DNA from 2 places in the Aeribacillus composti genome. Region 1 is predicted to be linked to the other one. Evidence: a T-box and tRNA genes for the amino acid it is inferred to sense, from the RefSeq annotation. Region 1 holds a T-box; the other holds one or more tRNA genes.
What was found. The T-box of region 1 lies ahead of ileS (isoleucine--tRNA ligase). A T-box ahead of a tRNA ligase gene usually reads a tRNA of that ligase, here a tRNA-Ile.
Positions count from the first base shown of each region.

Region 2: it has a tRNA-Ile gene. The T-box ahead of ileS (isoleucine--tRNA ligase) is inferred to sense a tRNA for this amino acid. The anticodon was not compared.

Region 1 is NZ_CP134501.1:2,307,197-2,314,906, reverse strand. It holds gene pgeF (peptidoglycan editing factor PgeF) at 1-622, shown strand, start outside; gene RI196_RS11145 (YggS family pyridoxal phosphate-dependent enzyme) at 626-1,297, shown strand; gene RI196_RS11140 (cell division protein SepF) at 1,320-1,781, shown strand; gene RI196_RS11135 (YggT family protein) at 1,791-2,054, shown strand; gene RI196_RS11130 (YlmH family RNA-binding protein) at 2,133-2,909, shown strand; gene RI196_RS11125 (DivIVA domain-containing protein) at 3,005-3,514, shown strand; T-box leader at 3,566-3,790, shown strand; gene ileS (isoleucine--tRNA ligase) at 3,843-6,617, shown strand; gene RI196_RS11115 (TraR/DksA C4-type zinc finger protein) at 6,919-7,209, shown strand; gene lspA (signal peptidase II) at 7,319-7,710, shown strand, end outside.
Region 2 is NZ_CP134501.1:2,603,888-2,611,597, forward strand. It holds gene pstB (phosphate ABC transporter ATP-binding protein PstB) at 1-347, opposite strand, end outside; gene pstA (phosphate ABC transporter permease PstA) at 432-1,310, opposite strand; gene pstC (phosphate ABC transporter permease subunit PstC) at 1,312-2,253, opposite strand; gene RI196_RS12690 (PstS family phosphate ABC transporter substrate-binding protein) at 2,327-3,313, opposite strand; gene RI196_RS12695 (MFS transporter) at 3,475-4,755, opposite strand; gene sodA (superoxide dismutase SodA) at 5,160-5,768, opposite strand; tRNA gene RI196_RS12705 (tRNA-Ile) at 5,907-5,980, opposite strand; gene RI196_RS12710 (DUF456 domain-containing protein) at 6,037-6,519, opposite strand; gene RI196_RS12715 (Na/Pi cotransporter family protein) at 6,576-7,710, opposite strand, start outside.

The DNA of each region.
Region 1 (7,710 bases):
TCGTTTTGATCTACCAAACTGGGTATGTGCCGATCAAGTCCATGACAAACAAATTGTCAAGGTAGTAAATAAACATAAAGGATCAGGGGTTTTTACATATCGTCAATGCATCACTCAAACGGACGGCCTATACACAACGGAAAAAAATATATTACTTTCCCTTTTTTTTGCTGATTGTGTTCCGATTTTCTTTTTTTCTCCAAAAGACTCACTGATTGGCATCGCACATGCGGGCTGGAGAGGGACTGCGAAAAATATAGCAGGTGAAATGATCGACAGTTGGGTTTTGCACGAAGGTGTGCAAGCTCAAAATATATTTGCAGCCATAGGTCCTTCAATCGGCGAATGCTGTTATGTCGTCAATGACGATGTGATCGATGCGATCAAACCTCTTTTTGACAATGAGACGACATTTTATAAACAGCTTGAGAACGGCCTTTATTCTATTCATCTTGCAGAAATCAACAAAAGATTGTTAATGAAAAAAGGAGTGCCGGAACATCAAATCCTATTGACCTCATATTGTACAAGCTGCGATCAAGATTTGTTTTTTTCCCATCGAAGAGATCAAGGGAAAACAGGACGAATGATGGGATTTATCGGTTTGAAGGAGGGATACTAAGCCTTGTCAGTGAAAGAAAATTTAGCACGAATCCAACAGGAAATCGAACAAGCATGCAAAAAATCAAATCGAAAAATAGATGATATCCAAATTATTGCAGTGACGAAATATGTAACGGTAGAACGGGCTATAGAGGCGATAAATTCAGGCATTTTACACTTAGGCGAAAACAGGGATGACGGTTTTTTATCGAAATATAACAGCATTGGGTCAAAAGCTGTCTGGCATTTCATCGGCACACTTCAAACTCGAAAAGTGAAAAATATTATAGACAAGGTGGATTATATTCATTCGTTGGATAGAATATCGCTAGCAAACGAAATTGAAAAAAGAGCAGATCGAACGATCAAATGCTTTGTGCAAGTAAATACATCTGGCGAACAGTCAAAGCATGGTGTGGCTCCTGAACAATGCATTGATTTTATTCAACAGTTGAAGGAGTATCGCCATATCGAAGTTGTCGGATTAATGACAATGGCTCCATTTACAGAAGATGAAGATGAAATCAGAAGATGCTTCCGAAGTTTAAAGCAACTGCAGGAACAAGTGAAAGCACTAAATATAGCGAATGCACCATGTACAGAGCTATCAATGGGGATGTCCAACGACTACAAAATCGCGGTTGAAGAAGGGGCTACTTATCTTCGCATCGGCTCCACGCTAGTAGGTACATAAAACGAAACTGGAGGTAAATCAGATGAGCTTAAAGAATAAATTTAAAAGCTTTTTTGCCCTCGATGATGAAGATTATGAGATTGAAGATATGGAAGCTCCGGAAGAGAAACACCAACATGAACCGATTATGTTCAATCACAACAGCAGCGTTGAAAAAAATGCCGCTTTCGGAAAACAAAATGTTGTAAGTTTGCAAAGCGCCCAAAAATCCACTAAAGTAATATTATGTGAGCCAAGAACGTATTCAGAGGCGCAAGAAATTGCTGATCATCTGAAAAACCGCCGTTCATGCATTGTCAATTTGCAGCGGATCGGGCATGATCAGGCAAAAAGAATTGTTGATTTTTTAAGCGGCACTGTTTATGCGATTGGCGGAGACATCCAGCGTGTTGGAACAAACATATTTTTATGTACCCCAGATAACGTAGATGTCGCCGGCTCCATTTCCGATTTCATGGCAGATGATGAAAATAAAAGGTGGTAGAAATGATTGATGGGGACAATATATAACATATTAAGTTTTTTGCTCGATATTTATTCCTATGCGATTATCATTTATATTTTGATGTCTTGGTTTCCGAATGCAAGGGAAACGTCCATTGGACAATTTTTAGCGGCTATATGTGAGCCTTATTTAGAACCGTTTAGAAGAATCATTCCTCCATTAGGGATGATTGATGTATCTCCTATTGTTGCATTGATTGCCCTGCATTTTGCAGATTATGGGCTGTATGCTCTTTTTAGTATGATTTCATAAAATTCATTCGCCGATTGACATTCGAATTGTTTTGTATGCCAATCGGCTCTTTTCATATCATAATTGGAGTTGTCTCTTATGGAGAGTGTTTATCAGCATTTTCGCAAAGAAGAAAGGGAGTTCATTGACAAAGTCTTTGGATGGAAACAAATTGTGACTGAGCAATATCGGCCAAAATTGACCGATTTTTTAGATCCGCGGGAACAGAAAATCATTAAGACATTGATCGGTGAAAATCCGGATGTTCACGTGCAATTTTTCGGAGGCTATAAAAATGCTGAAAGAAAGCGGGCTTTTTTTTACCCTGACTATATTCAACCGACATTAGATGATTTTTCAATGTTCGCATTTGAAATCATGTTCCCGAAAAAATTCGTGACATTATCACATCGCGAAGTGCTTGGATCGCTTATGTCGCTCGGCTTAAAACGGAGCAAGTTCGGCGACATTATCATTCATGATAAAACGGTGCAAGTCATGGTTGCGCAAGAAATTGCCAATTTCCTGCAGCTGAACTGGAATAAAATTGGAAAGATTTCCGTTCGTTTGAAACAGATCCCATTCGAAGATGTGTTTTCTCATGAAGAAGAAATGGATATTTCTTTGATCACCGTTTCTTCGCTTCGGCTCGATGCTGTTCTAGCAAATGTTTATCACCAATCTCGGCAAAAAATAAAATCGCTTATTGAAAATAGTCTCGTCAAAGTCAATTGGAAAATTGTTGAGGATGCTCATTTTGAAATTGCGGAAGATGATGTGTTATCTGTCCGAGGATTCGGAAGAAGCAAAGTTTTGGCAATTGAAGGGAAAACAAGAAAAGATAAGTGGCGCATTAAGATCGGAATACAAAAATAATATTACAAATGGAAAGATTTTTGCCCATTCTGTCGAAAAATCGTTTATAATTGGATTAGTGTTTTGCGAAAAACATACATATGGAGGTGGAATTTGTGCCTTTAACCCCGCTGGATATTCATAACAAGGAATTTACAAAAGGCTTTCGCGGCTATGATGAAGATGAAGTAAATGAGTTTTTAGATCAAGTGATTAAAGATTATGAAATGGTCATCCGCGAAAAGAAAGAATTGGAATTAAAGGTGAAGGAATTAACCGAGAAGCTGAATCACTTTACAAATATAGAAGAAACGTTAAATAAATCGATTTTAGTTGCGCAGGAAGCTGCGGAAGATGTGAAAAGAAACGCTCAAAAGGAAGCGAAGCTGATCATCAAAGAAGCGGAAAAAAATGCTGACAGAATCATCAATGAAGCACTTGCTAAATCGCATAAAATTGCAATGGAAATCGAAGAGATGAAAAAGCAGTCAAAAGTATTCCGCACCCGTTTTCAAATGCTCATCGAAGCACAGCTTGATCTGCTAAAAAATGATGATTGGGATCACTTAATGGAATACAATGTCGAGCCAATCTTAGGAGAAGAAGCGGAAGAACCGAAAGTATAACTTGACTTTTTTGTTCGTGATTTCATATAATACGAAAATAAAACGGAATATGACAAAACAATGAGAGGGACAGTAGTCCTTTCAAGCCCTTTATGACAGCGAACCGGGGACGGTGGAAGCCCGGGTAAAGGCGAAAGGATGAACATCACCCTTGAGTCCATAGCTGAAACATGCTAGTAGGCTGTGGCGGCCAAGTCCGTTATGTTTATGAGTGGATGTGCATGATTTGTGCGCATCTAAAAGGGTGGTACCGCGAGATTCCTCCTCGTCCCTTAGGGATGAGGAGTTTTTTTATTTTAGTGAACAAATATTATGTGGAGGAATGGGAATGGATTATAAAGAGACGTTACGAATGCCGAAAACAGACTTTCCAATGAGAGGAAACCTTCCGAAAAAAGAACCTGAGATCCAGAAAAAATGGGAAGAGATGGATATTTATGAAAAAGTGCAGGAGCGCACGAAAGGACGGCCTCTTTTCATATTACATGATGGTCCGCCGTTCGCAAACGGGGATATTCATATGGGGCATGCCTTAAACAAAATTTTAAAAGACATTATTGTCCGTTATAAATCCATGAGCGGATATTGCGCACCGTATGTTCCAGGATGGGATACACACGGTCTGCCAATTGAAACAGCACTTTTGAAGAAACAAAAAATCAATCGAAAAGAGATGGATGTCGCGCAGTTTCGAAAACATTGCGAGCAATATGCATGGGAGCAAATTGAGCGGCAGCGCGTGCAATTTAAACGCCTTGGAATTCGAGGCGACTGGAAAAATCCATATGTCACCTTGAAACCAGAATATGAAGCTCAGCAAATTCGCGTCTTTGGAGAAATGGCGAAAAAGGGATATATTTATAAAGGCTTGAAGCCGGTTTATTGGTCTCCATCGAGCGAATCTGCCTTGGCAGAGGCGGAAATTGAATATTATGACAAACGCTCGCCTTCTATTTATGTTGCATTTGAAATAAAGGACGGAAAAAATGTATTAACAGATGGAGAAAAAATCGTCATTTGGACGACTACTCCGTGGACTATCCCTGCAAACTTAGGAATTGCTGTTCATCCTGATTTGGAATATTCTGTAGTGAAGGTTGGAGCTGACAAGTTTGTGATCGCATCTGCCCTGCTCGAAGAAGTGGCAAAAGAGCTGGACTGGACAGAATATGAAGTAGTGAAATCGTTTAAAGGCAAAGAGCTGGAATATGTGGTTGCGAAACACCCGTTCTATGACCGCGATTCATTAGTGATCCTTGGCGAACATGTAACGACCGACGCTGGTACAGGATGCGTCCATACAGCGCCAGGCCATGGGGAAGACGATTTTGTCGTCGGACAAAAATATAACCTAGGCGTATTATGTCCTGTCGACGAAAGAGGGTACATGACAGAAGAAGCTCCAGGGTTCGAAGGATTGTTTTATGATGACGCAAATAAAAAAATAACGGAAAAATTAGAAGAAGTAGGGGCATTGCTAAAGCTTTCATTTATTACTCACTCCTATCCACATGACTGGCGGACAAAGAAACCAACGATTTTCAGAGCAACAGCGCAATGGTTTGCGTCCATTAAAGATTTTCGAGATGAATTGCTGCAAGCAATTAAAGAAACGAAATGGATCCCTAATTGGGGAGAAATTCGCATTCATAACATGATCCGCGATCGAAGCGATTGGTGTATTTCCCGTCAGCGGGCATGGGGCGTGCCAATTCCAGTGTTTTATGGTGAAAATGGGGAGCCGATCATAACAGATGAAACGATTGAACATGTGGCAAAACTGTTCCGCGAGCACGGCTCGAACGTTTGGTTTGAACGCGAAGCAAAAGACCTGCTTCCAGAAGGATTTACACACCCTTCAAGCCCGAACGGCATTTTTACAAAAGAAACAGACATTATGGACGTTTGGTTCGATTCAGGCTCTTCTCATCAAGCAGTTTTAGTTGAACGGGAAGATTTGCAGCGTCCTGCTGATCTTTATTTAGAAGGCTCTGACCAATATCGCGGCTGGTTTAATTCATCGCTGTCTACAGCAGTTGCTGTCACCGGAAAAGCTCCATATAAAGGCGTTTTAAGCCATGGATTTGCGCTGGACGGCGAAGGACGGAAAATGAGCAAATCGTTAGGAAATGTTGTTGTTCCTGCCAAAGTGACGGAACAGTTTGGAGCAGATATTCTTCGTCTATGGGTAGCATCAGTTGATTATCAATCGGACGTTCGCGTCTCTGATGCAATCTTAAAACAAGTATCTGAAGTATATCGGAAAATTCGCAACACGTACCGTTTCTTGTTAGGAAATTTGTTTGATTTTGATCCAAATCAGCATCGTGTTTCTGTAGAAAAATTAAGAGAAGTGGATCGCTATATTCTCATTAAACTGAATAAACTAATTGCCAAAGTGCGAAAAGCATATGAAGAATATGATTTTGCATCCATCTATCATGACGTTCACAATTTCTGTACGATTGAGCTAAGCTCATTTTATCTTGATTTTGCAAAAGACATTCTGTATATTGAGGCTGCTGACAGCCATAATCGACGTTCTATCCAAACGGTTTTATATGAAGCGCTTCTTGCTCTTGTAAAGCTGATGACACCGATTTTGCCGCATACAACAGAAGAAGTATGGGGACATATTGAATCAGTCGAAGAAAAGAGCGTACAGCTTGTCGATATGCCGGAAGCTGTAGAGATTGAAGGCAGCAAAGAGATTGAAGCGAAATGGGATCAGTTTATGTCAGTTCGCGATGATGTATTAAAGGCCCTGGAAATTGCCCGAAATGAAAAAGTGATCGGCAAATCGTTAAATGCTGCTCTCATCCTTTATCCGAACGAAGAAATAAAAGAATTGTTCAATTCAATACAAGAGGACTTAAAACAGCTGTTTATTGTTTCCCAGTTAGAAATTGCCGGTGATTACAAAGATGCTCCAGAAGAAGCGCAAACATTTGATAGCATCAAAATAATTGTGAAGCAAGCGGATGGTGAGACTTGTGAAAGATGTTGGGTTGTTTCAACAGATATAGGCACTGATCAAGACCATCCGACATTGTGCAAAAGATGTGCAAGCATTGTGAAAGATCACTACAGCCATCTAGCATAGTTTTATCAGCTCCCTGTGCAAACAGGGAGTTTTTTCATTTAGCAATGCTTCCTCATAAAGAAGTGTCATAAAAAGAACGATCTTTCATTGAAATCCGTCATAGTCAATTGGAAAAGTTTTCTCGGATGCTTTTTCAAAAATGAATACTTTGCTCAAAATTGAAAGAAGAATTCAGCTTTTTAGCTTTTAAAGTGTGAATCATTTCCAAGCCGCTATTTACGTGTGTGGAAAAACTTGAATGTGATAGGAGGCAGTACGGCGGTTACAATATAAATACAAAACAGACGAGGGGGTTTTAATAATGAATCCGCTCGATCAAATCAAAGACGAATTAACGTTAATGAAGAACGAACTTAATGCGCGGCTCGCCAAAAGTCAATTGGATGACCCGATTTTTATCCGGGATGTAAAAAATGAGCTCAACGATGTTGAGCTTGCATTGGAAAAAATGGAATATGGACTTTATGGCATATGTGAAGAAACATTGCAAAAATTGCCGCTCGAACAATTGGCACAAATTCCGACAGCCAGAACGATTCATGATTTTCTCAATATGAAATCATATTTAAAAAAAACACTAGAATATCATTAAGAAGTGAAGTGAACAAGCTTCACTTTTTTGCTTGTTCCCCTTCTTTACTGTTTGTCAAAAAATGTGCTAAAATTTGATGGAAACTTGCCAGTGAGTGGAGGAACGCAGTGTGCTTAAATATTTGATTGCATTATTTGTCATCGCTCTCGACCAATGGACAAAATGGCTGATCGTAAAAAATATGGAAATTGGCGAAAGCATTGAAATTATCAACGGATTTTTATACATAACGTCTCACCGCAATAAAGGAGCGGCTTGGGGAATATTGCAAAACCAGATGGTGTTCTTTTATGTGATTACCATTATTGTTGTCGTAGCGATTATTTATTATATGCAAAAATATGCGAAACAAAATGCAATGCTGGGGGTTGCTCTCAGCTTAATGCTCGGCGGAGCGATTGGGAATTTTATTGACCGCCTTTTCCGCAAAGAGGTGGTGGACTTTATCCATACATATATTTTCGGTTATAATTTTCCAATTTTTAATATTGCCGATTCATC
Region 2 (7,710 bases), 300 kb from region 1:
TTGTCATAAATAGATTTCGGAAACGGGTTCGGCTTTTGGAAAACCATGCCGACTTGAGTGCGCAGTTCTTCAACACGATAAGATTTATCAAATATATTTTTTCCGCGATATAATATTTCACCGTTGATTCGAACGGATGGAATCAGCTCGACCATTCGATTCAATGTTTTGATATAAGTCGACTTTCCGCATCCAGAAGGACCGATGATTGCAGTTACTTCATTTTCATAAATGTCTAAATCAATGTTTTTTAGAGCTTGATCATCACCGTACCATAAATTTAAGCCGTTCGTTTTATAGACAATTTTCTTTTCATTCTTGTCTTCGCTATTTTGTTCATAAACGATTTCTTGTTCTTTTTTCAGTTCAGTTTTTTTCAATTCAGTAATTGCCAAAATAAAAACCTCCTTCATCCTTTTAGGAAAACCCATTTAATAACGCTTTTGAAATTTGTTTCGAATCAACACCGCAACCGAATTCATTACTATTAAGAAAATAAACAACACAATGATTCCGGCAGCTGCTACATTTTGAAATTCTGCTTGAGGTCGCGAAGCCCAATTGTAAATTTGAATCGGCATAACCGTATAGGAGCTTAATAAATTCTCTGGTAAATAGTTAACAAATACAAATGCACCCGCCACAAGAAGAGGGGCAGTTTCTCCAATAGCTCGTGAAAAAGCTAAAATGCTTCCGGTAAGAATTCCAGGAATTGCAGCTGGAAGAACAATTCGATAAATTGTTTGCCATTTTGTTGCTCCCATTCCATAAGAAGCTTCACGTAACTCTTTCGGAACCGAACGGATCGCTTCTTGTGCCGCCACGACAATAACTGGCAATATTAATAAACTCATCGTTAAACCGCCTGCCAAAATGCTTCTGCCTAAATCCATTCCCCGAACAAATACTGTAAGCCCCAACAAACCAAAAACAATAGATGGGACACCCGCCAAATTCGAAATATTCGCCTGAATAAAATTTGTAAGTTTATTTTTTTTCGCATATTCCTCTAAATAGATAGCTGTTCCTACACCAAGCAGGAGGGAAATTGGAATGACCACTCCCATAACCCAAATTGAGCCGACCAGGGCTGCTTTTATTCCTGATGCAGAAGCTCTCCTAGAGGCAAAATTTTGGAAAAATTCCGGTGTTACATAACTAATTCCTTGAGTGAATATCCGGTATAACAGAATAGCAAGGACTACTAAAGCGAAGATGGTAGATACAAAAAACAGTGTTTGAAAAAAACGATTTTTCATAGTCCTTTTGCCCATCATTTTTCGAACAACCGTTTGATCAATGTACTTCATGTTAATATTCCTCCCTGAATCGGCGCGAGATAAATTGAGCTAATAAATTCATCAGCATTGTAAAGACAAAAAGCGTGGCCCCGACAGCATAAATGCTGTAATAGATTGTTGTTCCGTATCCCGCATCGCCCGTGCTGACTTGAACGATATAAGCCGTCATCGTTTGAATAGATTCAGTTGGATCAAACGTTAATTTTGGAGTGGCTCCTCCAGCCAATGTGACAATCATTGTTTCGCCAATCGCACGGGAAATTCCTAGTACGAACGAGGCAACGACTCCCGATGTGGCAGCAGGAAGTACTACTTTTAAAGCCACCTCAAATTTTGTCGCACCTAAAGCAAGTGCGCCTTCTCGAATGGAATTCGGAACAGAGCTCATCGCATCTTCTGAAAGGGAAGCAATCATCGGAATAATCATAATTCCAACAACAATGCCCGGGCTTAATGCATTGAAAAAGCCAATATCAGGGATCAATTTTTGCAAGAGAGGAGTAACAAACGTCAGAGCAAAAAAACCATATACAATAGTTGGAATTCCTGCCAAAACCTCTAAAATCGGTTTGATAATCCTTCTTGTCCGATCTGACGCATACTCACTCAAAAAAATAGCAGATGCAAGACCGACTGGAAGCGCAACAATCATGGCAATAACCGTTACTAAAAGCGTGCCAGAAACAAGAGCCATGATTCCATATGAGGCATCATCTTTTAAAAACGGATACCATTCTTTTTCAGTGATAAATTCAAAAAAAGAAACTCGTGAAAAAAACATGATTGTTTCTGTAGCAAGAGTAGCAATGATTCCGATAGTTGTTAAGATGGAAATAGCTGCTGCAACAAATAAAACGGCTGGGACCATTTTTTCCATAAAATCGCGCGTGGATTTTTTTGTTTTTTTCTCTTTGATCATTTCCCGAACCGATTTTCCTGCAGATAAAGCCATCATGAAAACCCCTTTCATGCCCATAGGAAGATGAGAAGCAAGGATGCTTCTCATCCAACCAGTCTATTTATTTTTATTTTAAACCTTCAAGCGTTTTTAACTGTTCATCATATTGCTCTTGCGGAAGTTTTACATAGCCAACTTCCTCTGCCAATTGCCCAGCGTTTTCCAAGGCAAACTTCACGTATTCATACACTTGCGGCTTTTCTTTTAATGATTTGTTGTTCACATAAAAGAATAGCGGACGGGAAAGCGGTTCATAAGTTCCTTTTTCAATCGTTTCATTTGTCGGCTCGACTGCTTCCCCTTTAGAGTTTACAATCGGTACAACTTTCAACTGGTCTTTATTTTCTAAATAGTATGCATAGCCGAAATAACCTATTGCATTTTTATCGTTAGCGACTCCTTTTACAAGTACGTTATCGTCTTCGGACAATGTCGCATCTTTTACAATCGGCTCACCGCCTAAAACAACTTCATCAAAATAATCATACGTACCGGAATCTGTACCAGGCGAGAAGTATTTAATTTTTTCATCCGGCCACTCAGGGTTGATGTCAGACCATTTTTTCGGCTCGCCTTTCCAAATTTTTGCTAAATCTTCGATCGTAAGTTTATCGACCCAGTCATTTTCTTTGTTTACAACAACGGATAAACCGTCAAAAGCAATTTTGAATTCTGTATATTCAATACCATTTTCTTCAGCAACTTTTTTCTCTTCGTCTTTAATTGGGCGAGATGCGTTAGAAATATCAGTTTCACCAGCTGTAAATTTTTCAAAGCCTCCGCCTGTTCCTGAAATTCCAATTGGAGCTTTTACATCAGGATGTTCTGCAGCAAATTCTTCAGAAACAGCTTCCATTATCGGACCAACAGTTGATGATCCATCAATAGCGATTTCACCTTCTAATTTTTGCTCGCTTGATCCGCTTTCTGAAGATGATTGCTGTCCGGAGTTTGAACCATTTGTGTTTGCATCATCCGAATTACCGCAGGCTGCTGTAAAAGCTAATACAGAACTGATCATAATGGATGACGCCAAAAATTTAAAATTTTTCATTCGGTTACTTCCCCCTATTATTTCGTGATCTCATCTTACGTATATAAGATTAACTTTCAAGTATTAAACAAGTTTTAATAGAATGTAAAGCTTTTGTAAAGCTTGTTTTTTGTGTGTATAAAGAACAGCTGATGCTGCGTAAACGGCATTCCGCATTTATTTTATCCCTTCTCTCCATCCGCTAGATTTGGCCTGTGTATGCGCTTTTCTTGTTTTAACGGGCGGTTGCTTTCTTTCAGCCTAATTTGTTTAACAAACAGATATATGAACGCATGGCCTGAACCTATTAAGAGCAATAAAAAAGGAATGGTTTTTGTTTCATTTGTCAAAGCAACTGTAAAAATAAAAAAGAGGATCGATAGGATTCTTCCTGCATTTAAAAAAATTTCTCGAACAACAATATATTCGATCCTTGCTTGCGCAATATTCCACCCTTTTCCAATCACATCATACGTGATCGAAGAGTACGGAACAAGCAAAATTGGATAGGCAATTCCGATTGCAATAGCATATATTAACAATCTTTCATAGGAAATTTGAAATAAAATGAGAAACAAGGAAAAGTATAGCATAAGCCCGCCGGCTAGAATAGCTTTTTTCCTCATTTTTTTCGTAATCCACCGAGAAGCCACAATATAAGTGAAAAAGGCTACGAAAGAATTTAGAAAACTAAATGTACCTAAAGCCATCTCACTTTTGGTCACGATGTATACAAACACATTAATGAAAAATGTAAATGTTCCTTCACGCAATCCTTGAAACACATGAGCGTTTGTAATTAATCTCCAATTTTTGTTTCTTTTTCTTTCTTGAATGATTTTCAATAAAATGTAATCTCCGTGAGCTTTTCTAGACGTAAAAAAGAAGCTCAACATGACAGCAACAGTAAATAACATTAACGAAACTGCAAAAATCACTTTATACCCAATAGTATTTGTAAGTCTTGAAATAATCAGACCGGCTAACATCGGTCCAACCATCCCTGAAAGGGAAGTTAATATCCCAAGAAAGCCATTAAAAAAGTCCCGTGTTTCCGGTTCAGTAATTTCAAATGTCAACACATTAAAGGCCAGCCAATAAAAACCGTAGCCGATGCCAATGATTGCACCTAACAAATACATGTAGTTGACAGCTTGATCTTTTAAAACTAAAACGGTTAGAAAAAATGCGGCTAAAAAGGACACTCCTAGGCGAAGTACAACGACTCGATCAATTTTTTTGGATACTTTCCCAGCAATAATGAAAGCAAGCGGCTGAAAAATGACAATAAATAAATTGTATAATCCTAAATCAATCAATTCCCCTGACTGTTTCCATAAATAAACATTTACGAACGTATTCGAAAGTGCAATGCTTAATGAATAAAAACCGCCGATCATCAACAGCAGCATTAAATCATGGTCTGTTTTTCTTGATCCAATCCATTTTTTGACGTTTATCATATAAAACTCCCCTTTACTTGCTACTACTATTTTTCCTAGCTAAAGGGGAGTTATGTATAAAGAAAGGTGTTTTCGTTACCTTTCAGTGATCAACCTCAAAAAAATGCACAGAAACCGCTGAAACGCAAATTATGTCAGTCATTTCCAAAAAATAGTAGAGTAGAAAACTGATTTCAAGGGGCTGTCCAGAAAGTCAAATCCGTTTGTGTCGTCCCATAGGCTGACCAGTTTGGATTTTTCTGTGTTGATTTCAAGGTCTAGTTTCTCCACCAGTTGCCTGTCAGCTACCGAGCGTCCTGGCATTTACTCGAGTTGGACTTGCACCAACTAGCAGATAACAGCTTAGCTGGGCGCGCCAAATAAAAAAAGGCTGAGATTCGAATATCTCAGCCTCTTGTAACAGTTTATTTTGCAGCGCTGTAGCGTTTTGCCACTTCGTCCCAATTCACAACATTCCAAAACGCTGCAATATATTCAGGACGACGGTTTTGGTATTTTAAGTAATAAGCATGCTCCCAAACATCAAGACCTAAAATTGGAGTTTTCCCTTCCATAAGAGGATTGTCTTGGTTTGGAGTGCTTGTAATTTCAAGCTCGCCGTTGTTTACAACCAACCATGCCCAGCCGGAGCCAAAACGACCAGCAGCAGCTTTAGCAAATTCTTCTTTAAAAGCTTCAAAACTTCCAAATTTTTTGTTAATTGCTTCTGCTAATTCTCCAGTTGGCTCGCCGCCTCCATTCGGTGAGAGGATGGTCCAGAACAAGCTGTGATTTGCATGTCCTCCACCATTATTTCGAACAGCTGTACGAACAGATTCAGGAACAGCGTCTAAATTAGAGATTAAGTCTTCTACACTTTTAGATAAAAGTTCAGTTTGACCTTCCAAAGCAGCGTTCAAGTTCGTCACATATGTGTTATGATGTTTTGTGTGGTGAATCGTCATTGTTTCTTTGTCAATATGAGGTTCCAATGCATCATAGTCGTATGGCAATTTAGGTAATTCATAAGCCATAATGAATCTCCTCCTTAATGATTAATATGTACTAAATGCTTTCTTCCTTGAAGCTTTCATATTCAGATTACCAAACTTATTAAAATGATGCAATTAATGTGCAATTAAAAAAGCGGTTACATTATTCGACTAATTTTATGGACCCTGCAGGATTCGAACCTGCGACCGGACGGTTATGAGCCGTCTGCTCTAACCAGCTGAGCTAAGGGTCCTTTTCCAAACACATAAGTAAATTATCACTAAATAGCGGTTGAAGTCAATGGCTAATTTAGAATATTGTATAAAGAAAATGAATGATCATCAACAGCTGAATCAGCCCTTTTGCTACTGTGCTCGCCAACAACCCCAATAAAGAACCGACTCCAACCTTTACAGCCTCGCTAAATGTTTTGCGGTGTACGAGAAGCTCTGCCGCAACAGCCCCTAAAAAAGGTCCTAAAATAATGCCAACAAACGGGATGATAAATGGCCCGGCAATTAAACCAATCGTACTTCCCCATCCGGCTGCTTTACTTCCACCAAACCGTTTAACTCCTACCATATTTGCCAAATAATCCGATAGGAATAAAAGAATGATGAACATACTTTCAACAACCCAAAATGAAATGGTTAACTGGCTGAAGCTAAAACAAATCCCATAGATAAAAAAGGCTGCTACAATCAATAACGCTGACGGTAAAATGGGGAAAAGCAGCCCGACAAAAGATAAGATAAAAAGAGCAATGATCAAAATCCAAATGATTACATCCATTTGCTTATCCTCCTAGAAATTAGAAATCAATGAACAATTTAATCCACTTGAAACGATTATTGACGGTATCCTAAAACAGCTTCCGCAATATTCACCGAGTGGTCGCCAATTCGTTCTAAGTTGCTGATAATATCTACATATACTATTCCGCCTTGTCCGGTACAAATCCCTTCATTAATGCGGATAATATGTTTTTTGCGTAAAGTGCGTTCCATTCTATCGATTTTTTCTTCAGATTTCAATACTTTTTTTGCTAATACAACATCGTTATCATCTAAAGCGTTGATCGCATCCTTCACATTTTGCAAGGTAATTTCAAACATTTCCAATAAATCTTCCAATGCCTGCTCAGTAATGGTGACTTTATTATTATTTTTATAATCAATAAGCTCCACTATATTTTCAAAATGGTCGCCGATTCGTTCAATATCTCGAACAGTATCCATTAAAATGGAATGTCGGCGTGAATCATTTTGCGACATATCTTTTCCAGAAATCAATACGAGATAATCTGTTATTTTCCTATCTAAATTATTGATCGCCTCTTCAAGCTGCATCGCCATTTGTGCGTGCTTCTGCTGATTTGTCATCAAAAATTGTCTCGTTTCCTCTAACCCTAATGATGCATATTGACCCATCCGAAGCACTTCTTCCTTCGCTTGCCCTAAAGCAATGGTTGGTGACTGTTCAATAAAAATTGGATCCAAATGCTTCGCTTTATACTCTATCGCTAAATCTTCACCAGGTATAACTTTTGTGACAAGCAGTGCAAGTGCACCGATGAACGGCGCTTGAACGATCGTATTGACAACATTAAATATTCCATGAGCAAAGGCAATGGTCATTTCAGGATTTAAATACAAATGGGCTTGCAATGATTCGATAAAATATTTGAAAATTGGTAAAATAATTAGAAAAATTGCCGTTCCGATTAAATTAAACATTACATGCGTCAAAGCAGCCCGTTTAGCAGCAATCGATGCTCCAATTGATGCCAAAACTGCTGTGATGGTTGTTCCGATATTATCACCGAATAATAAAGGCAGCACAGCGTTGAGATCAATTAACCCTTGTGAAAACATCATTTGCAAAATCCCAATCGTCGCACTTGAACTTTGAACGATGATTGTAAAAACGGTTCCAATTACAACGCCAAGCAGCGGATTTGCACTTATGCTGACAGTCAAGTCA